DNA from 2 places in the Streptomyces sp. NPDC002888 genome. Region 1 is predicted to be linked to the other one. Evidence: riboswitches for the same ligand, from Rfam matches in the RefSeq annotation. Region 1 holds a riboswitch; the other holds the start of a gene.
The links. A riboswitch is a leader RNA that binds a small molecule or an ion and turns the genes downstream of it on or off. The one in region 1 is predicted to bind cyclic di-AMP.
Positions count from the first base shown of each region.

Region 2: another riboswitch for cyclic di-AMP. It lies ahead of ACFYWX_RS26680 (peptidoglycan DD-metalloendopeptidase family protein); the one in region 1 lies ahead of ACFYWX_RS23975 (C40 family peptidase).

Region 1 is NZ_JBIAPU010000015.1:20,376-27,392, reverse strand. It holds gene ACFYWX_RS24005 (adenosylmethionine--8-amino-7-oxononanoate transaminase) at 1-991, opposite strand, end outside; gene bioB (biotin synthase BioB) at 984-2,186, opposite strand; gene ACFYWX_RS23995 (8-amino-7-oxononanoate synthase) at 2,334-3,461, shown strand; gene ACFYWX_RS23990 (DUF397 domain-containing protein) at 3,510-3,734, opposite strand; gene ACFYWX_RS23985 (helix-turn-helix domain-containing protein) at 3,744-4,601, opposite strand; gene ACFYWX_RS23980 (ATP-binding protein) at 4,815-5,273, shown strand; gene ACFYWX_RS23975 (C40 family peptidase) at 5,445-5,927, opposite strand; cyclic di-AMP (ydaO/yuaA leader) riboswitch at 5,931-6,144, opposite strand; gene ACFYWX_RS23970 (hypothetical protein) at 6,483-6,791, opposite strand; gene ACFYWX_RS23965 (ATP-dependent Clp protease proteolytic subunit) at 6,799-7,017, opposite strand, start outside.
Region 2 is NZ_JBIAPU010000017.1:86,456-93,472, forward strand. It holds gene ACFYWX_RS26675 (DUF6250 domain-containing protein) at 1-155, opposite strand, end outside; gene ACFYWX_RS26680 (peptidoglycan DD-metalloendopeptidase family protein) at 394-1,326, opposite strand; cyclic di-AMP (ydaO/yuaA leader) riboswitch at 1,331-1,492, opposite strand; gene ACFYWX_RS26685 (alpha-galactosidase) at 1,796-3,868, opposite strand; gene ACFYWX_RS26690 (tyrosine-protein phosphatase) at 4,091-4,888, shown strand; gene ACFYWX_RS26695 (DUF6126 family protein) at 4,905-5,027, opposite strand; gene ACFYWX_RS26700 (helix-turn-helix domain-containing protein) at 5,024-5,662, opposite strand; gene ACFYWX_RS26705 (aspartate aminotransferase family protein) at 5,730-7,017, opposite strand, start outside.

The DNA of each region.
Region 1 (7,017 bases):
CCAGCAACAGGTCGATCGACGCGCACGCCACGGCCGCCGCCAGCGGATTGCCCATGAACGTCGGACCGTGCGCCAGCACCGGCACCTCGCCGCGCGAGATCCCGTCGGCCACCCGTGCCGTGCACAGTGTCGCCGCCATCGTCAGATAGCCGCCGGTCAAGGCCTTGCCGACACACATCACGTCCGGCGTCACCGCCGCGTGCTCCGCCGCGAACAGCGCGCCCGTGCGCCCGAACCCGGTCGCGATCTCGTCGAACACCAGCAGCACGTCGTGCGCGTCGCACGCCTCCCGCAGCACCCGCAGATACGCGGGGGAGTGGAACCGCATCCCGCCGGCACCCTGCACCACCGGCTCGACGATCACCGCGGCCAGCTCGTCGGCGTGCCGCGCGATCGTCGCGCGCAACTCCTCCGCGTACGACTCCTCGTACGCGACGGGCGGCGGGCCGACGAACACCTGCCGGGGCAGCACGCCGGTCCACAGCTCGTGCATCCCGCCTTCGGGGTCGCACACCGACATCGGCTGCCAGGTGTCCCCGTGGTAGCCGCCGCGCCAGGTCAGCAGCCGCTGCTTGGCCGGGCGGCCGAGCGAACGCCAGTACTGCAGGCACATCTTGACCGCGACCTCGACGGACACCGACCCGGAGTCCGCGAGGAACACGTGCTCAAGACCGTCGGGTGAGATGTCGACAAGTCGCTTCGCCAGCCGTACGGCCGGCTCGTGGGTGAGCCCGCCGAACATCACGTGGCTCATCCGACCGACCTGCCCGCGCACGGCCTCGTTCAGCACCGGGTGGTTGTAGCCGTGGATCGCCGACCACCAGGACGACATGCCGTCGACCAGCTCGCCCGAACCGTCCGCGAGCCTCAGCCGGACCCCGCTCGCCGACTCCACGACGAGCGGGTCCACCCGGCCGGGCATCGGACCGTACGGATGCCACACATGCCGCCTGTCGAGCTCCAGCAGCTCGGATACGCCCAGCTCAGGCATTGGGCGCGAGGTCGGTACCGGCACCACGGCGGCGCACGGCGACCAGGTCCGTACGGGCCTCGTTGGCCGAAGGCGTGTCAGCGGGCGCGGAACCGCACACACCGCCACCCGCGTGAGAGCCGCAGCCCGCGCCCTCGTGCGACCCGCAGCCGCCACCGCTCTCGTGCGAACCGCAGCCCCCGCCGCCCGCGACCCGGTGCTCCGGCAGCGTCACCTCGCCCGCGCCCTCCACCTCGAACCCGGCGTCCGCGATCATCTCCAGGTCGGCCTTGCCGGCCTGGCCCTCGCTGGTGAGGTAGTCGCCGAGGAAGATCGAGTTGGCCAGGTGCAGCGCGAGGGGCTGCACCGTGCGCAGATGGACCTCGCGGCCGCCCGCGATGCGCACCTCCACGTCCGGGCAGACGAAGCGGACCATGGCCAGGATCCGCAGACAGCGCTGCGGGGTGAGGTTCCACTCCTTGGCCAGCGGGGTGCCCTCGAACGGGATCAGGAAGTTCACCGGAACGGAGTCGGGGTCCAGCTCGCGCAGCGAGTAGACCACGTCCACCAGGTCCTCGTCCGACTCGCCCATTCCGGCGATCAGCCCCGAGCACGCCGAAAGGCCCGCCGCGTGCGCCCTCTGTACCGTGTCCACCCGGTCGGCGTACGTGTGCGTGGTCGTGATGTCCGCGTACGTCCCCTCGGAGGTGTTGAGGTTGTGGTTGTACGCGTCCGCGCCCGCCTCGCGCAGCCGCTCCGCCTGGCCGTCGGAGAGCAGACCGAGACAGGCGCACACCTCGACGCCCGCGTTCTGCTCCTTGATCGTCTTGATGGTGTCGGAGACCCGGTCCACGTCACGGTCGGTCGGACCGCGCCCGCTCGCCACCAGGCAGACCCGTTTGGCGCCACCCGCCAACCCGGCCGCCGCGGCCTCGGAGGCCTGGTCGGGCTTGAGCCAGGTGTACTTCAGGATCCCGGCCTCGGAGCCGAGCCGCTGGGAGCAGTAGGAGCAGTCCTCGGGGCACAGCCCAGACTTCAGGTTGACGAGATAGTTGAGTTTCACCCGTCGCCCGAACCAGTGGCGGCGCACCTTTCCGGCCGCGGCCACCACGTCGAGCAGGTCGTCGTCGGACGTGGCCAGAACGGCCAGCGCCTCCTCGCGGGTCGGCAGCTCGCGCCGAAGCCCCTTGTCCACCAGCGTGTTCAGCAGGTCCATGAGAGCCGATCCTGTCTTACCGACCCGTTCCGGGCCAAGGAGAGTTCGTACAACAGAGGCCATTCGACGTGTGGGTATTGCCACACCATGGGTGGCGGGTCCTGCGGCTAGTGTCTGTCCACTGCCTACAAATCCCCCGGAGGGCCCATGGTGTTCGGCTGGATCGACGAGCAGGCGGAACTGCGCCGCCGGGCCGGACTCGTGCGGACCCTGCGCCCGCGTCCCGCCGACTCTCCGCTGCTGGATCTCGCGAGCAACGACTACCTGGGTCTGGCGCACCACCGGGAGGTCACCGAGGGCGCGGCGCGGGCGGCGCGGACCTGGGGCGGCGGCTCGACCGGCTCCCGGCTCGTCACGGGCACCACGGAGCTGCACACGGAGCTCGAGCGCGAGCTGGCCGACTTCTGCGGCTTCGAGGCGGCCCTCGTCTTCTCCTCGGGGTACGCGGCCAACCTCGCCGCGGTCACCGCGCTGGCCCCGCACGGCTCCCTGATCGTCTCCGACGCGGGCAACCACGCCTCGCTGATCGACGGCTGCCGGCTGGCCCGGGGCACGACGCAGGTCGTCGCGCACGCCGAGCCGGACGCCGTGCGCAAGGCGCTCCGGACGCACGAGGGCCCGGCCGTCGCCGTCTCCGACGCGGTCTTCTCGGTCGACGGCGACGCGGCCCCGCTCACCGCGCTCGCCGAGGCGTGCCGGGAGCACGGCGCGGGGCTGGTCGTCGACGACGCCCACGGCCTGGGCGTCCTGGGCGACGGCGGCCGCGGCACGCCGTACGCGGCCGGACTCGCGGGCGCCGCCGACGTCGTCGTCACGGTCACGCTGTCCAAGTCGCTCGGCAGTCAGGGCGGAGCGGTGCTCGGCCCCGCCCGGGTGATCGACCACCTGGTCAACGCGGCACGCACCTTCATCTTCGACACGGGTCTGGCCCCCGCGGCCGTAGGTGCCGCCCTCGCGGCCCTGCGGCTGCTGCGCCGCGAACCGGAGCGTGCGGCACGGGCCCGCGCGGTGGCGGCCGAGCTGCACGCACGTCTGACCGCCGCGGGTCTGGAAGCGGTACGTCCGGACGCCGCGGTGGTCTCCGTGCGCGCGCCGTCCCCGGAGGGGGCCGTGCAGTGGGCGGCCGACTGTCGGGCGGCCGGCCTCGCCGTGGGCTGCTTCCGTCCTCCCTCCGTTCCCGACGGCATCTCACGGCTCAGGCTGACCGCCCGCGCGGACTTCTCCGGGGCGCAGATCGAACGCGCTGTACGAGTGATCGGCGAGACAAGACCATGAGTCGGCGTGACACGGCCGTGGGTCGCCCCTGTTGACGGATGGAAGGGATCAGCGGAACGCGGCCGTGAAACCCGACCAGCTCTCGGGGGAGAAGAGCAGAGCGGGGCCGACCGGGTTCTTCGAGTCGCGTACGGCGAGCTGCCCGGACCATGGCCCTGTGGCCGGCCGGGCCGTCTCGACGCAGTTGTTGGCTCCCGTGCTGTAGCTGCTGCGCAGCCAGCGCACGTCGTGCAGATCGATGCTGGAAGGAACGTTCCGAGGCAGTGCAGACATAGTGCCTCCTTACGCGCCGTCACCTATCCCGGCGATGTAATCCAACGAGTCCTCGGGCGAAAGGGCGTGGATCTGAAGGGTGTTGAAGGCCTCGCTGTAGGCCCGGAGGTCTTCTTTCCGTTCGAGGTAGAGGCTACTCGTCAAGTTGTCGAGAACAACCACATCCAGGTCAGAAGTGCTCGGAAATGAGAAAATAACGAAAGGCCCGGTGACGCCGATGTGTGCCCCGGCGGTGAACGGCAGGACCTGGAGCCGTACTTGCGGCAGCCGCGCCGCCTCCACCAGGCGTTCGAGCTGCCGTGCCATCACTCCGGGCCCGCCGACCTCCCGCCGCAGGACCGCCTCGTCCAGCACCGCGCTCAGCTCCAGCGGCGGATCCGCCCGCAGCACGACCTGCCGGGCCAGCCGCACCTCCACCAGCGTGTCGAGCCGGTCGTCGGCCACGCCCTCCACGGCCGCCCGGGTCACCGCGCGGGCGTACTCGGGCGTCTGCAACAGGCCCGGAACCACCGATGTCTCCAGCGTGCGCATCGCGCCGGCCTGCGACTCCAGGCTGATGAAGTCCCGGTAGGTGGGCGGCAGCACCCCACGGTAGGCGTGCCACCAGTGGTGCCCGCCGGCGCCGTCGGAGCCCGCCAACGCGAGCATCAGCTCCCGCAGTTGGGGATCCGTCACACCGTAGACGTCCAGAAGTAACCGCACATCGGCTGGTTTCACCCCGCTGGTGCCCGTCTCGATCCGGCTCACCTTCGACTGGTGCCAGCCCACGAGACGGGCCGCCTCCCCACTGGTGAGCCCCGATTCGGCGCGCAGCGCGCGCAGTTCCGCACCCAGTTTGCGGCGGCGCACCGCGGGACCGTGCTGCATGGGTACTCCTTACTCCCAACGAGCCACCCAAATCCGTTCTGCCGTCGCAGAGTTCACCACTTCGAGCGACAGATATATGCACATCTTGGTGGATCGCCACCCGTGAGGGGTGCGGTAATGGCACTCTGGCGACGAAGCACCAGTCCGGGACCGTACTCGAATCATCCGCTCCGTGTCGGACTCGCGGTCCCGGGGGAAAGGGACGACTTCGCCATGGCAGACCTTCTGGAAGCATCCGTCACTCTGCCGAGCGATCCCGCCTCGGTCTCCGCGGCCCGGACCTTCGTGGTCGGCACCCTCGCGGAGTGGGGCCTGCCGGAGGACTCGGAGCTGTCCGACACCATCCGGCTCATCGTCTCCGAGCTCGCCACCAACGCCGTACAGCACACCTTCGGGCAGTCCCCCACCTTCACGGTGGACCTCCGCCTGGACCGAGACGAACGGGTGTCCATCGGTGTCACCGACAGCCATCCCCGGTTCCCCAAACGGCTGCCCGCCGCCGTGCAGCAGGACAACGGCCGCGGCATGGTGATCATCCGCTGGCTGACCGCGGAGTGCGGCGGCAAGCTGAGAGTCCGGCCGACCCGGGAGGGCGGCAAGACGGTCTCCATCGAACTGCCCTGGACCGTGCCGGCCGAGCCGGTGACAACGGTGGGGCAGCAGGAGCAGTGACCCAGGGCCTACGAGGGCGTCCGGTTCGTCTGCATCCACTTCTACACCTGAGTGCGGCGTGCCGCACGTCGCGCCGACGGCCCAGGGCGCCTCGTGGAGCCCTGGGAGCCGTCGGACCGGGCCGAGGACCGCTGCCGGCGTGTCAGGACGCCGGCACCGCCCCCGGGAGGGTCACTTGACCCGGCCGTACCAGACGCTCTTCGTCCAGAGCTTCTGCAGCTTCACCACGTCCCCGGTCTTCGGGGCGTGCCAGATCTTCCCCTTCCCGGCGTAGATGCCCACGTGGTAGACGCTGGAGCTGGAGGAACCCGAGTGGAAGAACACAAGGTCCCCGGCCTTGCGGCTCTTCACGGAGATGTGCCGGGTCTTGTTGTACTGCTGGGCCGCCGTCCGGGGGAGCTTCTTGCCCGCCTTCTTGAACGCGTACAGCGTGAGGCCCGAGCAGTCGAACCTCTTGGGGCCCGTGGCCCCGTACTTGTACGGCGAGCCCTTCTTGGACGCAGCGATCTGGAGCGCCTTCGTCGCAGGTGTGGCGGCCGCGGCGTCGGAGGCGAAGCCGGGGACCACGAGCGAGCCGCCAACGGCGGCGATGGTCAGGGCCGAGGCCGTGCCGGCCCGGGCCATCAGCGACGGGACACGATTGAGCGCAGTCATGCGCAACCCTTCGTCAACCGCCTGTGAAGGATGACCTGTCGGATTCGGGCTGGCGAAGTGGCCCGGCCGCGTTGCCGCGGCTTCACCCCAAGGGCTGCTCGACCCGGTCATGGCGTGACCGTTCCGGCGACCCGTCTTGCTTGGGTCCTCCACTCCTGCCGATGCACTCCTGTCGACCAGTCATCCGGGCGGCGGCAGGACTCGGCGTCCGTCCGGATCGCCCCGCCGTTGTGGCGGGGGCTTGTCGTCAGTCACGGATCTTCACTCACGAGTGTCCGAAATACCCAACGGAATCGGGGGTTTGTGGCGTTACTCACCACTCACCCGTTCGGGTGGACAGTGCGATGTTCGAGTGAGTGTCCAGGTCATGACGGGGCCTCGGACCAGCATGAAAGGCTCTCAGCCCCGCCTGACGCTACGCGCGTTGCGCAACTCGGGCGGTCCCGTAAAAGGACGTGCTTCTACTCCGAACAGGGGTACTTCATTCGGTCGGTTTGGATCCGGATCCGGACGTCCCGTCGAGGAGGCCGCGCGTCCGGACCGGACACCGGTGAGTCAACTGTCGGAGAGCGGCGGCATCGTGACGCGCGCCGTACGACGCTCCCCGTCAAGGACACGCAGCGCACGCGCCAGCGTTGGAGCGTGCAGCTCGGTCTCACCCCGCTGGTGCATGAGCGCCAGTGCGTCCCTGAGCGCCGTCGCCTTGGCGACGAGCGCCTGTGCTGCGCGTAGACCACGGTACGTGTCCCCGTGATGCGCCGGGTTGATTCGGCCGAGAAGGTCTACAACGTCCAGGTAACGGTCGATCAACTCGCCCTCGGCACGTGTGAGGGCGGGCAGCGGTGGCAGCTCCGGAGGCAGCATCGGTGGCTCACCTCGCGCCGGGCGCGGTGCGCGAGGCCTTGCGGCTGGGGATGAGCCGGTCCACCAGGCCGTACTCCACGGCCTCCTGCGCGCTGAGGATCTTGTCCCGCTCGATGTCCGCGGTCACCTGCTCCGGTGTGCGCCCCGTGTGCCGTACGAGCATCTCCTCCAGGAGGTCGCGGATGCGGTTCAACTCGGCGGCCTGGATGGCGAGGTCGCTGGCCTG
Region 2 (7,017 bases), on a different contig from region 1:
AGTTCGACGGCCCACCGGTCGAGGCCGTGGCGGAAGTCGTCGTGGGCGATGAGGCGGCGGTGGCGGGGCGTGGCGCTCGCGGTGGTGGCGGGGGCGAGGCCGGCCAGGGCGGCGCCGGCAGCCAGGGCGCCGAACGCTCTGCGCGTGGTCGTCACGGGAAACGGCTCCTTCTCGGGGTGAAGTGCGGGATGGAAAGCGCTTGCCATCTGACGGGGATCACTGTCTCCCGGCTCCGCCCTCGCTGTCGACACTCCTGGAACCCCTGCCACAGAACCGCAACGCGGCGATCATGAGCGAGCGAGTCCGGACACACCGAAGGCCGGACCCGGGGATCGGGGTCCGGCCTTCGGCAGCGTGTCAGGCAGGGGTGTGGTGCGGGGGTGCGGTGCTCCGTCAGCCGACGGTGACGCCGTGCGAGCGGAGGTAGGCGACCGGGTCCACGTCCGAGCCGTAGTCCGGGGTGGTCCGGATCTCGAAGTGCAGGTGCGGTCCGGTCACGTTGCCGGTCGCGCCGGAGAGGCCGACCTGCTGACCCTCGGTCACGGTCTGACCGGCGGAGACGGAGAGCGAGGACAGGTGGCCGTACTGGGCGTAGTAACCGTCGCCCAGCTTGATGACGACCTGGTTGCCGTACGCGCCGCCCCAGCCCGCGGAGACGACCGTGCCCGCGGCCACGGCCTTGAGGGACGTGCCGGTCGGGACGACGAAGTCGACGCCGGTGTGGTAGCCGCTGGACCACATGCTGCCCGCCATGTGGTACGGGGTGCCGATGGTGGCGCCTGCCACGGGGAGGGTGTAACCGCTGCCGGTGGAGGTGTCGTTGGACTGGGTGGCCGTCGTGGTCTTCGCGGCGGAGGACTTCGAGGACGTGGAGGTCTTCGAGGAGGCCGAGGGCTTGGACGCCTTCGACTCCGAGGAGGACGGCTTGCCGGTGCTCGTCGCGGCCTTCTTGCCTATGGAGAGCTTCAGGCCGGGGTGGATGAGCGACGGGTCGGAGCCGATGGCCTCGCGGTTGTCGGCGTAGAGCTTCTTCCAGCCACCGCTGAGGTGCTGGGCCTCGGCGATCTTCGAGAGGTAGTCGCCGGACTTCACGGTGTAGGTCCGCGCGCTCGCGTTGTCCGCGGCGGTCTTCTTCTCGGCGGCCTTCTTCTCCACCACCGGAGCGGACTGAACGGCCTTTTCGGGAGCGGACTGGGAAGGAGCGGCGTGGGCGCCGGTGGCCCCGAGAAGGGGGAGGGCGAGCGCTGCGCCACCGGTTCCGGCGACGGCGATGGAGCGGGTGAAACGTTGGGTCTTCGGGCGGCGGTGCTTACCCTTCGCGGGCATGGCGAATTCCTCTCCGGCGCCTGCGAGGTGAGCTGTCGGGTGCGAGCTGGAGATGCCCGGCCGCGCCGAGGCGCGGCTTAACCCCAAGCCGTTCCGGGAACCGGAACAGGCGGTCTTACCTGTGGGTCCCCCGCTCCTGCCGTGCACGGGTCAGTGGGTGCGGTTCTCCGGCGGCGGCAGGATTGGGCGTCCGTCCGGATTGGTGTGGAACGTAAGCGACCAGGACGCGAAGGGACAAGCAGAGGGTTGCGTGGCAATGCGCTTTTCGTGATCCGCCGCGAGAATCCCCGGTGACACTCCGTGTAATACGAAGGCACCGTTTTTCGTGAAAGCCCTTGAAAACCACCTGAATTACGTGGACATGACGGGCGACGCACGGTCACGGATATGACGCTAATCACGTGACGTCGCTCCAGACCCTTTTCTTTCAGAGCGAATTGGAATTAACCCTGCAATTCGGACAGAACTCTCAGATGCGGCGCAGCCGGAGAACTGCCGCATCCAGGTCACCCCGCAGTCCGGTGCGCAGCCCGTGGTGCAACAGCACGGCACCTCGATGAATTTCGCCCGTTTCGAGGCATTCGTACGAGGCTGTCGGGTCGAGCCCGCGCAGCCGCAGCGCCGGCACCGGCTCGCCGTGATGCTGCGCCTGCAGCCAGGCCAGGACGACGGACTCGTCCCCGCGGACGTACTGCACGGCACTGAGTCCGCCCCGCGGGGGCCGTAGCCGGTAAAGGTCCCCGTGCTGCACCAGCGGACGGATCTTCTTGTAGAGCTCCACCCACTCCCGGGCCTCGGCGAGTTCGTCCTCGGTCCACTGGGCGAGGTCGCCGCCGACTCCGAGGACGCCCGCCATGGCACTGACGAACCGGAAGCGCAGGGAGCTGACCCGGCCGTTGAGCTGAGTGTTGGGGCTGTCGGTGACCCAGGCGGCCATGACCCGCGCGGGGTGGATCTGGCTGAAGCCGTGCTGGATGGCGAGCCGGTCGAGGGGGTCGGTGTTGTCGGAGGTCCACACCTGGTCCGTACGGCTCAGCACGCCGAGGTCGATCCGGCCGCCACCGCCCGAGCAGGACTCGAAGGCGACACCCGGGTGCGCCGCCCGCAGCCGGTCCAGCAGGGCGTAGAGGGCGTTCACGTGGTCGACCCAGAGTCGCTGCGGATACTCCTCGCCCGGCCAGCCGGCGTCGGTGAAGCAGCGGTTGAAGTCCCACTTCACGTAGTCGATCGGGGCGCTGGAGAGGAGAGCGTCGAGCTGCTCCCAGAGATAGTCCTGGACATCCCGGCGGGCGAGGTTCAGTACGAGCTGATTGCGGAGTTCAGTCCGCTTTCGTCCCGGTTGGTACTGCACCCAGTCGGGGTGCGCCCGGTACAGCTCGCTGTCCGGGTTCACCATCTCGGGCTCGACCCAGATGCCGAACTGCATCCCGAGGGCGTGGACGTAGTCGGCGAGCGGCTGCAGGCCGCCGGGGAAGCGGTCCGGGTTGGGCCGCCAGTCGCCGAGCCCGGCGCGGTCGCTGGTGCGCGCCCCGAACCAGCCGTCGTCGACCACGAACAGTTCGACGCCGATGGTCGCTGCCTGCCGCGCGAGGGTCGCCTGCTGCTCCTCGGAGATGTCGAACTCGGTGGCCTCCCAGGAGTTGAACAGCACGGGCCGGTCCCGCTCGGCGTCCGGGACGACGTACGTCCGCTGGTAGGCGTGCCAGACCCGGCTCGCGCCGCCGAAGCCGCCGTCGCTCCACAGGCCGGCGAAGACGGGCGTGGTGTACGACTCCCCCGCCGCGAGGCGCAGCAGGCCCGAGTCGTCGTACCCGGCGCCGCCGGTGATCTGCACGCGCGCGTCCGGGAGTTGGGCGACGGCGATCCGCCAGGAGCCGGACCAGCCGAGCGCACAGCCGTAGACCTCGCCGCGCTCCTCGGTCGCGTCGGTGTCGAGGGCGACCCACGGGAGGTGCTGGTGACCGGTGTGGCCGCGACGGCTGCCGATCACCTTCTCACCGTAGGTGAGGGGGGAGGACGTCAGCCGGGACTCGGCGGCCCAGCGGCCGTGCAGCTGCGACAGGCGCCAGCCGTCACGGTCGGGCAGGGTCCAGGTGGCGGAGTCGGCGCGCAGCAGCTCCAGGGAGGCGGGTCCCTGGTTGTCGAGCGTGACCCAGCGCTCGACCACGTCGTCGCGGATGCGGTAGTGCAGCGTGACGAGCAGCCCGGCGTCCCGGAAACGCAGTCGCAGGAGGTCGCCCTCGGTGTCGTACGCCTCGAAGCGCCACTCGGTGCCGCGCCGCTCGTCGGTGCGCACGGACAGGGCGGGCCGGGTGAAGCGCGGGCCCCCCTCGACGGGGTACTCCTCGCGGCCGTCGAGCGGGGACTCGAAGGGCCAGTAGTCGGGCAGCGGGCGGACGGCGAGGGCCTCGGCGTCCGCCAGGGCGATTCTCGGGCCCCAGTGCAGATGGAGGAGCTCGTGGTCCTCGGTGACGTGGACGGCGTAGCTGCTCGTGGGTCCCGAGAGCAGCCACGTACGGCCGTTTTCCGCGATCTCCAGCATTCAGGCCTCACAGATCCGAACAGGTGCGATCAAGCACCAACATCATCAAGGTCCGGAGGCGTTCCGGGCAACGCCTGTGGACAACGCGTCGCCGCGGCATGCCACCCGTAATCGGCCTGTGGACAACTCGTTGGCCCGTAAATCGGTGTCGTATGGTCGAGACCGCACCCCGTCGGTCATTCGACGAGCCGCGCAGGCGGGGGCCGACTGGGAGGAGCCCCCGTGACGCAGCAGGTCCCGTCGACCGAACCCGAGCTGGCCGGGGTGCGCAACTTCCGCGACGTGGGCGGACTGCCGACGGCAGACGGACGGCGGGTGCGGCACGGAGTGCTGTTCCGCAGCGGCCATCTCGCGCACGCGACCGACGACGACGCCGCGTTCCTCACCACCCTGGGCCTGCACACGATCTTCGATTTCCGCAACGCGGCGGACCAGAAGCTGGAGGGTCCGGACGTCGAGCTGCCGGGCGTGCGCAATGTGAACCTGCCGCTGTCCGACCCGGCGGACGGCTCCGAGTTCTGGAAGATGGTCCGCGACGGCCACGCCGACCAGCTGCGCGAGATCCTCGGCGACGGCAAGGCCGCCCACCGGATGATCACCTCGTACCGCACGATCATCAAGGAGCGCACGGCCGAGCACTCCCAGGTGCTGCACGCCCTCGCCGAGGACAGCGTCCCGGCCCTGATGCACTGTGCGGCCGGCAAGGACCGCGCGGGGCTGTCCATAGCCGTGACGCTGCTGGCCCTGGGCGTGGAGCGCGAGGCGATCGTCACCGACTACCTGGAGTCGAACGCCAAGCACCGCCGCTACAAGGTGCACCGCGGCGGCTCCTCCGCCGGCGCCTACTCCCCCGAGGTCATGGAGCTGCTCAGCCCCCTCTTCGACGCCCGCGCCGCCTACCTGTCGGCGGCCTTCGAGACCATCGAGGAAACCTGGGGCGGCGTCGACCCCTACCTGGAGCAGGGGCTGGGACTCGCCCCGAAGACCCGGGACCGGCTGCGCGGGCGGCTCCTCGACTGAGGTCGAGCCGCGTCCTCTAGTGCCGGGCCCCGGCCTCGAACAGCAGCCAGATGAAGGCGGCGAGGGCGTGTCCCACGGCGATGTAGATGATCAGCCGGACCCAGAGGGCACGAGGGAACTTCTGTTCGATGTCGCTCATGGCGTTTCTCCCGTGGTGGGGCCGAGGCAGAGCGTCGCCGTGGGGCTCTGCAGCAGCGTGTGGACGAAGAGGAGTTCGACCCCGTCGGGGTCCCGCGCGGCGATGCGGTGCGGGGTAAGCGAGTCGAAGTGCGCACTGTCGCCCGGCCCGAGCCGGTGCGCGGTGTCGCCGAGGCGCAGGAGCAGCCGCCCCTTGAGGACGTGCAGCCACTCCTCGCCGGGGTGCACGCGCACGATGTCGCCCTGCGAGCCGTGCGGCACATGGACGCGCAGGGCCTGCATCCCGCGCCCGGGGGCGCCGGCCTGCCAGTATGTCCAGCCGCCCGCCGCGGTCGGCTCCATGTCGGTGGCGCGTACGACGGCGTCCCGGTCGGCGGCCGTCTCGCCGAGCAGCTCCGAGACCGTCGTACCGTAGATACGGGCCAGCGCGAGCAGCATCGGCAGGGAGGGCTGGCGCTGCCCGGTCTCCAGTCGGGAGAGGTGGGCGGCTGAAAGCCCGGCGGCGCGGGCCGCGGCCTCCAGGGTGAGGGAGGCACGCCGGCGCAGGGCCCGCAGCCTGGGCGCGACGACGGCCTCGACGCCGGGTTCGGCCCCGGATTCGGCCCCGGTCCCGGTGTCGGGTTCGGAGGAGCTCATGCCTCCATTGAGCCGGAGGTTTGCCTCTGCGGCAAATTCCTTGCCTCAGAGGCAAACCCAGCGAGCCCTACCGGTTCGCCACCGCCTGCTTGATCAGGGTCTTGCCGAAGTCCCACATCAGCCCGCCCCCACCGTGGGCGTCGTCCATCACCTCCGTGAAGGCGTCGACGAACCGGTCCACCTCGCGCTCGCCGATGATCAGCGGCGGGATCAGCTTGATGACCTCCAGGTGGTCGCCGGAGACCTGGGTGAGGATCCTGTGCCGCTGGAGCAGCGGGACGACCACCATCTGCGCGAAGAGCCCCTTGCGGGCGGCCTGGAGCATCGCCCAGCGGCTGCGCAGCTTCAGCGACTTCGGCCGGCCGAACTCGATGCCGATCATCAGGCCCCGGCCGCGGACGTCGGCGAGCAGTTCGTACGTGTCGACCAGCGCGGCGAGCCGGGACCTCAGCAGCTCCCCGGTGGCGCGCGCGTTCGCGACGATCTGCTCGTTCTCCATGACCGACAGCACGGCCAGGCCCGCCGCCATCGCCTGCGCGTTCGATCCGAAGCTCGCCGAGTGGACCAGCACCCGGTCCATCGACGAGTAGACCTTCTTGAAGATCCAGTCCTTGCCGAGCGTGGCCCCGACCGGCACATAGCCGCCCGAGAGCGCCTTCGCCACGCACACCAGGTCCGGCTCGACGCCGTCCTCGTGCTGGTGGGCGTAGAAGTCGCCGGTTCGGCCGAGTCCGGTCTGCACCTCGTCCGCGATCAGCAGCGCCTTGTGCCGGTGCAGCAGTTCCTGCGCGGCGCGCAGGTAGCCGGGCGGGGCCTCGTGCACGCCCTTGCCCTGGATCGGCTCGACGACGAGGGCCGCCACATCGCCCTTCTTCAGCTCCCTCGCCAGAGCGTCGAGGTCGCCGAGCGGGACGGCCGTGTCGGGCAGCAGCGGAGCGAAGCCGTCGCGGAAGCCGGACTCGCCGTTGACGGACAGCGAGCCGGTGGTCAGCCCGTGGAACGCGTGATCGCAGTACAGGATCCGGGGCTTCCCCGTCGCGTACCGGGCGAACTTCAGCGCCGTCTCGACCGCCTCCGTGCCGCTGTTGCCGAAGAACACCCGGTCCAGGTGCGGACTGTGCGTGAGCAGCCGCTCGGCCAGCAGCCCGGGCAGGGGCTGGCAGTCGAAGCGGGTGAGGTCGGCGAGCTGGGCGTCGAGGACGTCGTGCAGCGCCCTGCGGACGACGGGGTGGTGGCGGCCGAGGCCCATCACCCCGAAACCGGCGAGCATGTCGAGGTAGTCGTTGCCGTCCGCGTCCCAGAAGTAGGCGCCCTCACCCCGCTCGTAGACCTTGTCGAAGCCGATGGTGTGCAGC